DNA from 4 places in the Streptomyces sp. NBC_01077 genome. Region 3 is predicted to be linked to each of the others. Evidence: riboswitches for the same ligand, from Rfam matches in the RefSeq annotation. Region 3 holds a riboswitch; each other region holds the start of a gene.
The links. A riboswitch is a leader RNA that binds a small molecule or an ion and turns the genes downstream of it on or off. The one in region 3 is predicted to bind cyclic di-AMP.
Positions count from the first base shown of each region.

Region 1: another riboswitch for cyclic di-AMP. It lies ahead of OG462_RS39755 (transglycosylase SLT domain-containing protein); the one in region 3 lies ahead of OG462_RS23545 (M23 family metallopeptidase).
Region 2: another riboswitch for cyclic di-AMP. It lies ahead of OG462_RS32110 (M23 family metallopeptidase); the one in region 3 lies ahead of OG462_RS23545 (M23 family metallopeptidase).
Region 4: another riboswitch for cyclic di-AMP. It lies ahead of OG462_RS18575 (transglycosylase family protein); the one in region 3 lies ahead of OG462_RS23545 (M23 family metallopeptidase).

Region 1 is NZ_CP108669.1:8,873,895-8,877,318, forward strand. It holds gene OG462_RS39750 (phosphoribosyltransferase family protein) at 1-347, shown strand, start outside; gene OG462_RS39755 (transglycosylase SLT domain-containing protein) at 331-1,212, opposite strand; cyclic di-AMP (ydaO/yuaA leader) riboswitch at 1,217-1,400, opposite strand; gene OG462_RS39760 (hypothetical protein) at 1,742-2,353, shown strand; gene OG462_RS39765 (phosphocholine-specific phospholipase C) at 2,419-3,424, opposite strand, start outside.
Region 2 is NZ_CP108669.1:7,079,847-7,083,270, reverse strand. It holds gene OG462_RS32115 (GntR family transcriptional regulator) at 1-92, opposite strand, end outside; gene OG462_RS32110 (M23 family metallopeptidase) at 304-1,074, opposite strand; cyclic di-AMP (ydaO/yuaA leader) riboswitch at 1,087-1,252, opposite strand; gene OG462_RS32105 (M16 family metallopeptidase) at 1,453-2,820, opposite strand; gene OG462_RS32100 (M16 family metallopeptidase) at 2,847-3,424, opposite strand, start outside.
Region 3 is NZ_CP108669.1:5,215,430-5,218,853, forward strand. It holds gene OG462_RS23535 (MFS transporter) at 1-583, shown strand, start outside; gene OG462_RS23540 (PP2C family protein-serine/threonine phosphatase) at 779-1,984, shown strand; cyclic di-AMP (ydaO/yuaA leader) riboswitch at 2,186-2,331, shown strand; gene OG462_RS23545 (M23 family metallopeptidase) at 2,343-3,424, shown strand, end outside.
Region 4 is NZ_CP108669.1:4,176,120-4,179,543, forward strand. It holds gene eno (phosphopyruvate hydratase) at 1-539, opposite strand, end outside; gene OG462_RS18575 (transglycosylase family protein) at 874-1,587, opposite strand; cyclic di-AMP (ydaO/yuaA leader) riboswitch at 1,591-1,764, opposite strand; gene OG462_RS18580 (transglycosylase family protein) at 2,023-3,123, opposite strand; gene OG462_RS18585 (cytochrome P450) at 3,274-3,424, opposite strand, start outside.

The sequences.
Region 1 (3,424 bases), 3.7 Mb from region 3:
TCCCGCTCGGCTACTTCGGCGCCAGTACGGGAGCGGCCGCCGCGCTGTGGGCGGCGGGCGAACCGGAGTCGTCCGTGGCCGCCGTCGTCTCACGCGGTGGTCGACCGGACCTCGCGGCCGACCACCTGGCCAGGGTCGAGGCGCCGACGCTCCTCGTGGTCGGAGGCGCGGACGCGCTGGTCCTGGACCTCAACCGGCGGGCCGAGTCGCTTCTGCGCTGCGAGAGCCGGCTGGACGTCGTGGAGGGCGCCACGCACCTCTTCGAGGAGCCGGGTGCCCTGGAGGAGGTGGCGGAACTCGCCACCTCCTGGTTCACCGGGCACTTCCGGGTCAGTAGGCCCCGTTGACGTTGTCGATGGAGCCGTAGCGGTCGGCCGCGTAGTTGCAGGCGGCGGTGATGTTGGCGACCGGGTCGAACAGGTCCATCGACGTGCCGGGCACGTGATAGGCGAGGAAGGTCGGCTCGATGACCTGGAGCAGGCCCTTCGACGGGGTGCCGGCCACGGCGTTGGAGTCCCAGAGGTTGATGGCCTGGGGGTTGCCGGAGGACTCACGCATGACGTTGCGGTGGATCCCCTCGTACGAACCGGGGATGCCGCGCAGGGCCATGATGTCCAGCGACTGCCGGATCCAGCCGTCGAGGTTGTTCGCGTACTGGGTGGCGGCGACGGGAGCGGCCTGGACCGGAGCGGCGGCGGCGGGAGCGGCGGCCGAGGCACCGGTGTTGGTGGCGACGGCCGGGGTGGCGGTCCGGCGCTCGGAGCGGTTCGCCCGTTCGGTCGTGGCGGCCTTCTTCGCCTGCGCGGGGGCGGCCTTCACGGAATCCCGACGAAGCGTCAGTTCAAGACCTGGATGAATAAGTGACGGATTGTCACCCACGGTGCTCTTGTTGGCCCGGTAAAGACCCTTCCAGCCGCCCTGAATTCCCTTCTTCTGGGCGATGAGGGAAAGCGAGTCACCACTGACGACCGTGTAGGTGCGCGCGGCGGCCGGGGCTGCGGGAGCCTTGGCGAGGGCCTTCGCGGCGACCGGAGCGGCGGGCGCGGTGACGGCCTTGGCGGCGATTTCCGGGGCTCCGGAAACGGGTGCGGCGCCGGCCACGGCCGGGGCGATCAGCGGGAGGGCAAGAGCGGCTCCGCCCGTGCCGACCAGCGCGAGTCCACGGGAGACGGGGCGGCGGCGGGGGCGGCGGTGCTTACCGTGAGCAGGCATGACGGATTCCTCTCCGGCGCCTTCGGGGTGAGCTGTCGGGTTCGGACTGGAGATGTCCGGCCGCGCGCACGCGGCTTCACCCCGAGCCGTTCCGGATTCCGGGCCGGCGTATTCGTGGGTCCCCCGCTCCTGCCGTCGGGTGAAAGGGAGGTATTTCGAGCGGTGGCAGGATTCGGCGATCCGCTCGAATGGAGGCGACCGTAGGCCAGTAATGCGACGGAGAACAAGAGGACCGGAGTCGCGGACCCGGTAAATGGATCACAGAATTCATGGAATTCAAGATCGACCGTACGGCGGACCCGTCGAACTTCCTTGTCCGGCACGGCATGCGCGGACTTCGATCACCGGGGTGTCTCCGGGGAAGTGAGTCGCATCACCAGGTGTTCAATGTCCGAATATGCACTGTAATTCTGTTAATGGGGGAGTAGCGAAGAAAGCCCCATCGGTGGGGTGGGCACTCAAGGGCAAAAGTCGCAAAGCCGACATTCGTCATGAAAGATGGAGTGACCCCGACCGAGGAGCCGCCCGGATGCCGCCTTCCGCCTCCCTGCTCAACCCCGATGCCCTCGACCGCGAGGCCGCCGCCCTCTACGAGAGCGCCACCTGGCAGCGCATCGTCACGGACTGGACCGCCCCTACCGTGCCCGACGACACGGATCCGGGTACGGAGGGCTGGCGTGACCTGCTCACCGTTCCGGTGGACCGGCTCGTCGCCGATGCGCTCGACGCGCTGCCGCCGCCCCTTCCCGCCGAGCGCCGGTTTCCCGGCCGGATCGGAGCCGTCCTGCCCGACCGGCTGCACGCCTGGCGTCGCATCGGCCGGCCTGAGCTGCGCCCCTCGGTCCACCTCGGCTACGCGCGCCTCGTCCTGACGGAGTGGGGCTGGCAGAACGCCCCGTACAAGCTGCGCGACGCGCGCGGGGCCCGGTGCGTCTGCGGTGCGCTTCTCGCCGCCCACCGGCTCGGCTACGGCAGCGCGACGACCATGAACGAGGCGGCCGCCTGGATCATGACCGAGCTCCGGTCACGGGGGTGGGGCGAGCTGATCGGGCCGTGGAACCGGGCCCCGGGCCGTACGGCCGCCGACGCGGTGGCCCTCCTCGACGCGACGAGCCGGCGTGCGGCGCACGCCGGCCACTGACGACCGCCGACACCGCTCCGAGGTGCCGCACGCGGACCGTTCACGGACTGACCCGGGTGCGGGGATCATCCGGTGATGCTCGGCGCCCCGTTCTCGATGTGCCCGGTGTACCGGCGCGACCAGGTGCCGTCGATGTCGGCGAGGATCGTGAAGTCGTACCAGCCGTTGTTGTAGGCGACCGCGTTGAAGAAGTCCTCACGCGTGGAGCCGGCCGGGACCGTGTAGGTCCAGGGGCCGTCCGTGCGGTAGGCGTTCGAGCGGATCGTGAAGGTCACCGGTCCGGCCGAGGTGTTGCTCAGCTTGAACCACAGGGCCGTCCGGCCCGTCCCCGCCTCCGTCGCGAACCGGGACGTCACCTCGATGGCCTTGCCGGCCTTGGCGGCGTCCCCGATGAACCGGCGCAGGAAGCGGTTGGGGCCCATCATCGAGATGTCGTACTTGCCGGACCCCGACCCCAGGCCGATGTTGAAGTAGTCGGTGGCCGTGCCGCCCGCGTCGACCGTGTACTGCCAGGCGGCCGTGTCGCGGTGCTGGTGCGGGTGGATGGAGAAGTGCGCCGCCCGCTTGGCCTCGGTTCCCTGGTTCGTCATCGAGAACCAGGCGAGGATCTTGCCCGCGGCCCCGAACTCGAAGCGGTCGAGGTTGCCGTTCACCTGGTACGGCAGTGCGCGGGCCGGCCGGGTGCCGGGCTCCTGCCCGGGCTGGGCGTTGTTCTGGGGGGCCGGGTTCGGCAGCGGACCGCAGGTCGACTGGCCGATGACCTTCGACGTGGAGGGGAGGCCGGCCGGTACTCCGTACACCGGGTGGGCGAAGTCGAAGACTCCGGTCAGATCGCCCGTCACCTTCCGCCGCCAGGCACTGATGTTGGGGCAGGCGGCCGGTGTGCCGAGGGCTGTCGTCCAGCTCTCCATGAAGCGCAGGACCGAGGTGTGGTCGAAGACCTCCGAGCTCACCCAGCCACCCCGGGTCCACGGGGACATGACAATCATCGGGACGCGGAAGCCCAGACCGATCGGCACGCCGTCGAGGTACTCGCCCGGGGTGCCCGGGGGAGCGACGGGCGGCGGCACA
Region 2 (3,424 bases), 1.9 Mb from region 3:
TGTTCCTCCGTCAGCCGGCTGCCCCGCTCGAAGACGCCGGAGACGATGTCGTCCCGGATCGCCGTGCATACCGAGTGCGCGGGAATGCGCATGTCCGACCTCCGCCTTGGTCTGCGCGAGTCAATTCGAGCGGCGCCTGTTCTGCGCCCGATCTGCGACTCTATTGCAGCGCGCCGGAATTTCCGATGCCCCAGCGGAATGTGAATGTCCTGCGGCCGACGAAAAGCCCCGGCTCAGTACGAGCCGGGGCTTTTGCGATGCGGGTGCGGCGGGATCGCCGACGGTGCGCGAGTGCGTTCCGGGTCAGACGTTGACGCCGCGGGCGCGCAGGTACGAGACCGGGTTGATGTCGGAGCCGTACTCGGAGGTCGTACGCGCCTCGAAGTGGAGGTGCGGGCCGGTCGAGTTGCCGGTCGAGCCCGAGATGCCTATCCGCTCGCCCGGCTCGACGCCCTGGCCGACGTAGACGCCGATGGAGGAGAGGTGACCGTACTGGGTGTACGTGCCGTCGTTCATCCGGATGACGATGTTGTTGCCGTACGCGCCGCCCCAGCCGGCCTCGACGACGGTGCCGGAGCCGACGGAGACGACGCTGCTGCCGTAGGCGGCGTGGAAGTCGATGCCGGAGTGGCTGCCGGAGGACCAGAGCGAGCCGCCGGTCTTGTAGCCGGTGGACACGTACGTGCCCTCGACGGGCAGCTGGAAGGAGTTCAGGCGGCGGCGCTCGGCCTCACGGGCGGCGCGCTGCTCGGCCTCGCGGATCTCCTTGGCGCGGGCCTCGGCCTTGCGCTTCGCCTCGGCCTTGGCCTTCGCCTTGGCGGCGACCTCGAAGGCCTCCTGCTCCTGGGCGGCGGCCTGGGCGTCGATCCGGTCGGCGAGGGAGTCCTCGGTGATCACCTGGGTGAGGCCGGTGTCCTCGACGGAGCGGGGCTCCGCGTCGGCGGCGAGCGCCGGGGAGGCGAGGGTTCCGATGACGCCGGTGGTGGCGAGCGTCGCTACGCCGGCGATGCCCACGCTGCGGCGCGCCATCCGGCTCGGACCACGATGCTTCCCGGTGGCACGGGTGAACGCCATGTAGGGGCTGATCCTTTCCTTCCTTCTCGCCTACCGGGTTAGCTGACGGGTTCGGAGCAGGAAGGTCTCCTACGAGCCCCTCCGTACGAGACGAAGGCGCCCGATTCACCCCAGGGACTACGTGTGGGTCCCCGGCTCCCCAGGCTCGCGCCTGACGGGGACTCGGCGATGACTGTCCGATGCCGCGGCTGCGGCACGTGCAACTGACGAACAGCCGCACCGACGCTATGCGGATCGTCTTTCAATCACCAACCGGACACGCCTTTTGTAAGACATGCCACAGGGCATACGACCACCCTTGACCTCAATACGGACAAAGGGGAGGACCCCGACGAACGATGCCGTCGGGGCCCTCTTCTGCCGTGCCGGCGGCCTGAATCAGCCGGTCACGACGGTCACTTCACCGATGCCGAGCGCGCGCACCGGCTCCGCGATCTGCGCCGCGTCGCCCACGAGCACGGTGACGAGCCGGTCCACCGGGAAGGCGCTGACCACGGCCGCGGTCGCCTCGACCGTGCCGGTGTCGGCCAGCCGCGCGTACAACTGGGCCTGGTAGTCGTCCGGGAGGTGCTGCTCGACCTGGTCGGCGAGCGTCCCGGCGACGGAGGCCGCCGTCTCGTACTTGAGCGGCGCGACCCCCACCAGGTTCTGCACGGCCGTCTCGCGCTCGGCGTCCGTGAGGCCCTCCGCGGCCAGCGTCCGCAGCACCTTCCACAGGTCGTCAAGAGCCGGGCCGGTGTTGGGCGTGTCGATGGAACCGCTGATGGCGAGCATCGAGGCGCCGTTCCCCCGGCCGTCCGAGCGGAGCACCTGCCCGAAGGCCCGCACGCCGTACGTGTAGCCCTTCTCCTCGCGCAGGACCCGGTCGAGCCGCGAGGTGAGGGTGCCACCGAGGCAGTACGTGCCCAGGACCTGGGCCGGCCAGACGCTGTCGTGCCGGTCGGAGCCGACCCGGCCGATCAGCAACTGGGTCTGGACGGCGCCGGGACGGTCCACGATGACGACCCGTCCGGTGTCGTCGGCGGTGATCGGCGGCATCGGGAGCGGCTCGGCCGGCTCGCCGGTCCAGGCGCCCAGGGTCTCGGCGAGGACCTTGTCCAGGTCGACGCCGGTGAGGTCTCCGACGACCACGGCGGTGGCCGTGGCGGGCCGGACGTACGCCTCGTAGAAGGCGCGGACCGCGGCGGCGTCGATCGCCCCGACGGTCTCCTCGGTGCCCTGGCGCGGCCGGGACATCCGGGCCTCGGCCGGGAAGAGCTCCTTGGAGAGCTGCTTGGCGGCGCGGCGGGCCGGGTTGGCCGTCTCGTGCGGGATCTCGTCGAGACGGTTGCGCACCAGCCGCTCGACCTCGGTCTCGAGGAACGCCGGGGCGATCAGGGCCTCGGAGACGAGACCGAGCGCCTTGGGCAGCCGGGAGACGGGAACCTCCAGGGAGACCCGTACGCCCGGGTGGTCGGCGTGCGCGTCGAGCGTGGCGCCGCAGCGCTCCAGCTCGGCCGCGAACTCCTCGGCGGTGTGCTGGTCCGTGCCCTCGGAGAGCGCGCGGGCCATGATGGTGGCGACACCGTCGAGACCCGCGGGCTCGGCGTCCAGCGGGGCCGGCAGGAAGATCTCCACGGCCACGACCTGCTGGCCGGGGCGGTGACTGGTCAGCAGCGTCAGGCCGTTGTCCCGGATGCTTCGGTCCGGAGCCGGGAAGGCCCAGGGCCTGGCGACACCGGGCGTCGGCTGCGGGTGGAAGTCCATGCTCGTCAAAGACGCGGCAGCGTCGGTCACTGGTCCGCTCCCTCTTCGTCGTCGCTGTCGCTCTGTTCGGTCGCCAGGGGCTCGTAGACCAGCACCGCGCGGTTGTCGGGGCGCAGCGTGGCCGCGGCGACCTCCCGCACCTCGTCGGCGGTGATCGCCAGGACCCGGTCGACGGCCGTCAGCGCGAGCTGCGGGTCGCCGAACAGCACGGCGAACCGGCACAGTTCGTCGGCGCGGCCCGCGACGGTGCCGAGCCGGTCGAGCCACTCGCGCTCCAACTGGGCCTGCGCGCGCTCCATCTCCTCGGGCGTGGGGCCCTCGGCGGCGAACCGGGCGAGCTCCTCGTCGACGGCCGCCTCGATCTGCGGGACCTCGACGCCACCGGAGGTCTTGACGTCCAGCCAGCCGAGCGAGGGCGCGCCGGCGAGCCGCAGCAGGCCGAAGCCGGCGGCGACGGCCGTACGGTCCCGGCGCACCAGGCGGTTGTGCAGCCGGGAGGACTCGCCACCGCCGAGGACGGTCAGGGCCAGGTCGGCGGCGTCGCACGCGCGCGTGCCGTCGTGCGGCAGCCGGTAGGCGGCCATCAGCGCGCGGGCCGGGACCT
Region 3 (3,424 bases):
CCGTACGGTGCTCTCCCACCGCACCTTCTGGCTCTTCTCGCTCGCGATGACCGGCTCGTACGTGCTGTCCTTCCAGGTCTATCTGGCGCTGCCGCTCGCCGCCGGCGGTACGGGGCCCACGACGGCGCTCTTCGTCGTCTCCGCGCTGGTCGCGCTCGCCGCGCAGCTGCGGATCACCGCCTGGTGCAGGCGGCGGCTGAGCCGGGAGCGGTGTCTGGTCCTGGGGCTCGCCCTGATGGGCGGGGCCTTCCTGCTCCCGGCCGCCCTGGGCCGGGGCCTGGTGGGGCTGCTGCTGTGCGCGGCGGTCCTGGCCGTCGCGAACGCGGTGCTCTACCCGTACGAGATGGACACCGTCGTCGCCCTGTCCCGGGGGCGCTGGGTGGCCACCCACTACGGGCTCTACAACACCGTGTGCGGGATCGGGATCACCCTCGGGAATCTCGGGACGGGCGCGCTGCTCGACGTGACCGGGTGGTCGGCGGCGCCGTGGCTGGCGCTGTGCGCGGTGGGGCTCGTGTGTGCGGCGGCCATGGCTCTCCTGGCGAGGGGCGGGCGGCTGGCGGAGGGGGCGGGCACGGACTGAGCCGGCCACGGCCCCTCCACGCGCGCGTGGCCGGGTCCGGCGCGCGCCTGGCCTGGCCCCGCCCCGTGCGTGCCCGCCCCGCCCGCGTCCGTACGCCAGTCGGCCCCGTGGGAGTCGCCGCCCGGTACGGCGGCGGCCACCCTGGGAGGGCGCGGTACGGTCCGCGGCCGGAACGGACCGGGCAGGAGAGCACAGGTGGGGCACCCCCTAGGAGCGGTCGGCGGGCGGCGGGGCGGCGACCGCCGTCGCCCGTACGGGGGCGCCCGGAGGTTCATCCGGGCGCTGCCGCCGCTGATCATCGTGGGTGGTGTCGTCTTCGACGTCCTGACGCCGCCCAAGTACAGCGCGGCGCCGATGTTCTCCGCCGCCCCGCTGATCGCGGCACCGTTCTTCTCCACCCTCACGACGCTGCTCACCGGGATCGCGGCCGTCCTCGCCTCCGTCGGGCTGCACATCTACAACGGCACTGCGACCGAGATCCCGTCGCTCACCGAGTTCCTGACCGTGCTCACGGTCGCCGTGCTCGCCGTGCTCATCAACCGGGTCGTCCTCCGCAGCGGCGAGCGGCTCGCCTCCGCGCGGGTCATCGCGGAGACCGCGCAGAAGGCGGTGCTGCCGACGCCCGCCGAGCGGATCGGCGGGCTGCAGTGCGCGGCACGGTACGAGGCGGCGCAGGCGGACGCGTTCATCGGCGGCGACCTGTTCGCCGTCCAGGACACCCCCTACGGGGTGCGCCTCGTGGTCGGCGACGTCCGGGGCAAGGGGATGGACGCGGTCGAGGCCGTGGCCGTCGTCATCGGGGCGTTCCGGGAGGCGGCCGAGCAGGAGCGGAGTCTGGAGGGCGTGGCGCAGCGCCTCGAACGGGCCCTCGCCCGGGAGGGCACCCGCCGGACCGGGCTCGACGCCTTCGAGGGGTTCACCACGGCCGTCCTCGCCGAGATCCCGCGCGGTGACGGCGGCGGCACCTTCGACGGTTTCGTACGGGTCGTCAACCGCGGGCACCCGCCCCCGCTGATGCTGTTCGGGGACGGGCGCCTGGACATGCTGGAGCCGGGCGAGCCGGCGCTGCCGCTCGGCATGGGCGATCTGGCGGCGTGGCCGGACCGGGCCGAGGCGCGGCCGTACCCGCCGGGCGCGACGCTGCTGTTCTACACCGACGGCCTCTCGGAGGCGCGGAACGCGGAGGGCGTCTTCTACGACCCGGGGGAGCGGCTCGCGGGGCGGATCTTCCCGGGCCCCGAGGAACTCCTCGACGCGCTCGTGGACGACGTACGGCTGCACACGGGGGGCGGGTCGACGGACGACATGGCACTGCTCGCACTGAGCCGTCCCGCGACGGGGCAGCCGGAGCGGCGCCGGACGATGCCGGTGGTGCCGCCGGAGCCCGGTCACCGGCCGTAGTCGCGAGGTGTCACTGCGATAACAATTGACATAACGTCAGATCGCCGGGGTTTCGCCGCCCCTTGTTGAAGGGGGGTCAACTCGGACCATTCCCTATCAATTCAATGAATGATCAAGAGGAACAGCTTGGAATCGGGACCCCCTGTCTATTAACGTTCGATAACGCAGCGCGGTCGTCCCAGCCGTCGCAAGAGGCGGCACCGTGCGCACGCGCCGAATCCTGAAAAGGAACCGGGGAACCACTACTTGGGGTGAATCGGGCCCTTCGCACCTGTGCGACGAGCCCGTAGGAGACCTTCCTGCTCCGAACCCGTCAGCTAACCCGGTAGGCGAGAAGGAAGGAAAGGAGCGCGCCTTCGTGGCGTCCAACACTCCCGCACCCGAAGCCCCCTTCGATGCCTTCGGTGGTGGTGCGGGTCCCGCCGCCCCGGACACCGAGTGGAACCCCACCGAGGGCTCCCTCCGCGCCGAGAGCCGCTCCGGCGGCCGGCACCGTGTCGTCAAGCAGCGCTCCAACTTCGCCCGTTCCTCCACCGTCCTCGGCGTCGGTGTGATCGCCGCCGTCGGCGCGGGCGGCCTCGCCACCGCGCAGGAGAGGCCCCCGGTCGCGATATCGCTCCCCGACCTCCCGGACCTCAACCTGCCGGACGCCCACGACCTCCCCGGCGTCGGCGACCTCCTCCCCGAGGAGCACCAGGAGACGGTCAGCGCGGCCCGCGCCAACCCGAACCCGCTCACCGTCGAGACGTACGCCGTGCTCGACGACGAGCAGGGCACGAACACCCAGGTCGAGCAGGCGGTCCTGAACGGCCAGGACGGCCGGGCCACCATGGTCGCGACCGGCGCCGGCGACGCGGGCGAGGCGCTGCGCGCCCGCATCCTCCAGCAGGCCGAGCAGCAGCAGGCCTCCGCCGACGCCGCCGACAAGGCCGCGGCGGAGAAGGCGGCCGCCGAGAAGGCGGCCGCGGAGGCCGCGGCCAAGGCCGACGCGGCGGAGAAGGCGGCCGCCGAGGCGAAGGCCAAGGCCGAGGCGGAAGCCAAGGCGAAGGCGGAGGCCGAGGCCAAGGCGAAGGCCGAGGCGGCGGCAGAGGCCGAGCGCCTCGCCAAGCTCGCCGCGAGCTACTCGCTGCCGCTCTCCTCGTACAGCCTCAGCGCCACCTACATGCAGTCCGGCTCGATGTGGTCCTCCGGCTACCACACCGGCCTCGACTTCGCCGCTCCCACCGGCACCCCGCTCAAGGCGGTCCACGGCGGCACCGTCAAGTCGGCGGGCTGGTCCGGCTCGTACGGCTACCGGGTCGTCCTGGAGCTGGAGGACGGCACCGAGGTCTGGTACGCCCACATGTCGTCCATGACGGTCGCCGCGGGCCAGACCGTGGGCACCGGCGAGACGATCGGCCGCGTCGGCGCCACCGGCAACGTCACCGGTGCCCACCTCCA
Region 4 (3,424 bases), 1.0 Mb from region 3:
GCCTCGGAGAAGGACTCCGCGCCGATCGGGGCGATCATGAACTCCTGGATGTCCACGTTGGAGTCGGCGTGCGACCCACCGTTGAGGATGTTCATCATCGGAACGGGCAGCAGGTGCGCGTTCGGGCCGCCGAGGTAGCGGAAGAGCGGGAGGTCCGAGGCCTCGGACGCGGCGTGCGCGACGGCGAGGGAGACGCCGAGGATGGCGTTGGCGCCGAGCGAGCCCTTGTTCTCCGTGGCGTCCAGGTCGAACATGGCCTGGTCGATCAGGCGCTGCTCGGTGGCGTCGTAGCCGACGAGCTCCGGGCCGATCTGCTCGATGACGGCGAGGACGGCCTTCTCGACACCCTTGCCCAGGTAGCGGTTCGGGTCACCGTCGCGAAGCTCGATGGCCTCGAACGCACCGGTGGAGGCGCCGGACGGAACAGCAGCACGACCGGTGCTGCCGTCGTCGAGGCCGACCTCGACCTCGACCGTGGGGTTGCCTCGGGAGTCCAGGATTTCCCGGGCTACGACGACGTCGATGGACGGCACGAGCATCTCCTTTTTGGGATGTGACGCTGGATGTGACGCAAGGTCGGTGCAGGGTCGCTCGGCCTTGCGACAAGAGCCTAACCGGCTCAGGGGCTCCGGTCGGCCTGGCGCCCGCCCGCTGGGACGAAAAAGGACCCAAGGGCATGCATCTCGGGACGAAGGACCCCGTATCTACCGGGCGGTAACCACGAGGTCCATCGGTCGGTGCCCACGCGTGGGGCTCGAAACGGGGGAACCCCGGACCGGTGCGCACGGGGGATGGGCGCGCCGGTCCGGGGTGGTCACCGCGGGAGGGTCGGAGGGGCCGCGTGAGCCGCCGGACTCACGCGGGCCGCCGGGCTCACTTCAGGTGAAGCTGCTGGCCCGGGTAGATGAGGTCGGCGTTCTCGACGACGTCCTTGTTCAGCTCGAAGAGCTTGGCCCAGCCGCCCTTGACGCCGTGCGCCTGAGCGATCTTGCTGAGGGTGTCGCCGGCCTTGACCTTGTACTCGCCGTCACCCTTCTTGACCTTCTTGCCGGTCGGGGTGGTGACGGTCTTCTTCGCGGCGGCCTTGGGCGCGGCCTGCTGCGTGGTCTGCTTCGGGGCCTGGCGCTGCTCGCTGCGGGTGGTCGGCTGCTCGGCCTTCCGCTCCGGCTGCGGGGCGCTCTGCTGCGGCGCGCTCTCGGCGGCACTCTCGGGCGAGGCGCTGGAGAGGCCCACACCACAGGACGGCCAGGCGCCCTTGCCCTGGCCCGCGAGGACCTTCTCGCCGATGGCGATCTGCTGGGCCTTCGTGGCCTGGTGGGCGTTCGGGGCGTACGCGGTGCCACCGAAGGCGGCCCACGTGGACGGCGTGAACTGCAGGCCGCCGTAGAAGCCGTTGCCCGTGTTGATGGACCAGTCGCCGCCGGACTCGCACTGGGCGACGCGGTCCCACTCGGAGACCGTGGCGGCCGAGGCGGTGCCCGCGGTCATCAGCGGGGCGGCGACGGCGACACCGGTGACGCCGACGAGCGTGACGACCTGGGTGGCCTTGGAGGGACGACGGTGTTTGCCCTTGCCGGAAAACAGCATGGAGATTCTCCTCACCGACGCCTACGAGGTGAGCTGTCGGGTTCGGGCCAATGAGTTGCCCGGCCGCGTGTCCTAGCACGCGGCTTCACCCCAAGCCGATCGTCGGCCGTCTGTCTCAACGGCCGGGGCCGGCACTTACCTTGGGTCCCCCGCTCCTGCCTTCGGCGCTTACGCGACGACAATTCCCATCGGCCGACGGCAGGATTCGGCGTTTCGGTCGACGGGGCCCGCGGTGGCGAGCGGTGACGACCGTAGACACAGACCCACCGGAAGTTCAAAGAGGCATATTGCGGAAATTTCGCCCCTACTTGCCTTCCGGTGGGGGGTGTTTGTGCAGGTGAGAGGTGACGGGAGCAAAGTTTGCGGGCGTGACACGCCAGTTGGGGCGAAGAGACCCATGTCTCACTTGCCTATAACCGGACATACGCCCCTGAATCACTCGGCCGCGATGGGCGAACCGTTCGTCAGGTCGAGGCTCTGACCAGGAAGGATGAGGTCCGGATCGATGCCCACGGTCTGCCGGTTGGCATCGTAGAGGGCGGTCCAGCCTCCGGGGAGTTCGTTCTCCTGTGCAATGTCGGACAGGCTGTCGCCGGGCTGCACGAGATACGCGCCCGAGTTGCCCTGACTGTCCGTTGCGTCCGATTCCTTCGAAGCGTCAGTCGACGGCTTCTCCAGGGGCTTTCCGGTCACCTTGCTATCAGATGAGGCGTGTCGACCTGATTCTGCCGAACTGTCCGAGTTGCCGCTTTCCTCCGGGGCGGCGTCGCCCCGGTGCTTCCCGCTTCCGGGAGTGGTCGGCGACGCGCCGTCCTCCGGCACGCCGGGCGTGGTGGGCGTCCCCGGAGCACCCGGGGTGACCGATGCATCGGGCGTGCCCGGGGTGGTGGGCACGGTCGCGTCGCCGGGGTCGGTCGACGCGGGAGGGCTCGCCGGGGTGGTCGACGTGACGGGAGCGGTCGGCGAGACGGGCGTGGCGGACGCGGCGGGCGTGACGGGAGCGGTCGGCGAGACCGTCCCCGTGGCCTTCTTCGTGGCCCCGCCGGAGGCGGTGGAGCCCGTCGAGGCCCCCGGAAGCCCCGAGGTCCGGTTCGACTCGGCGACCGGCCCCGTGGGGGCCTTGGGGATGCTCGTGGGGCCGGGGTCCACGCCGGGCGACGTGCCGTCGTTCGTCAGGCCGGCGATCGGCGCGCAGGTGGCCCACTCGGTGGAGCCCTTGGCGAGGGCCTTCTCGGCCACCGCGATCTGCTGGCCGCGACTGGCCAGGTCGGGGCTGGGCGCGTACGCCAGGCCGCCGTTCCGCTCCCAGCTGTCCTGGGTGAACTGGAGGCCGCCGTACATGCCGTTGCCGAAGTTGGCACTCCACTGGCCGCCGGACTCGCACTCGGCGACCCGGTCCCAGGTGGCGGCGTCGGCGGCGGAGGCGGATCCGGTGGCGAGCAGCGGCAGCGCCATGGCGGATCCGGTCACGCCCGCGGCGACGACGATTGCGGGGGCCTGACGGGGGCGACGGTGTCGTCCGTTCCCGGAACGCATAGGAGCGCCTTTCGCGTGACGGCTGTGATGACGGGCCGAGTTGTCGGACCGGGTCGAGTTACTCAACCAAGTTGACGAACTGAGCTGACGGGGAACGTAGCCGTATTCGAACGCTCATCACAAGTCGATGCACCCGCGATCACGTGAAGATCACAGTTCTGACGGTCCGTCATTCCGCGGGAGTCGTACGGAAGGGGAGAACTCCACCGGAAGCGTGCGCAAACCACGCATGATGAGCCCTCCGCGCCACCGAAGTTCGTCCGGATCGGCGGCAAGTCGCAGGTCCGGCAGCCGAGTCAGC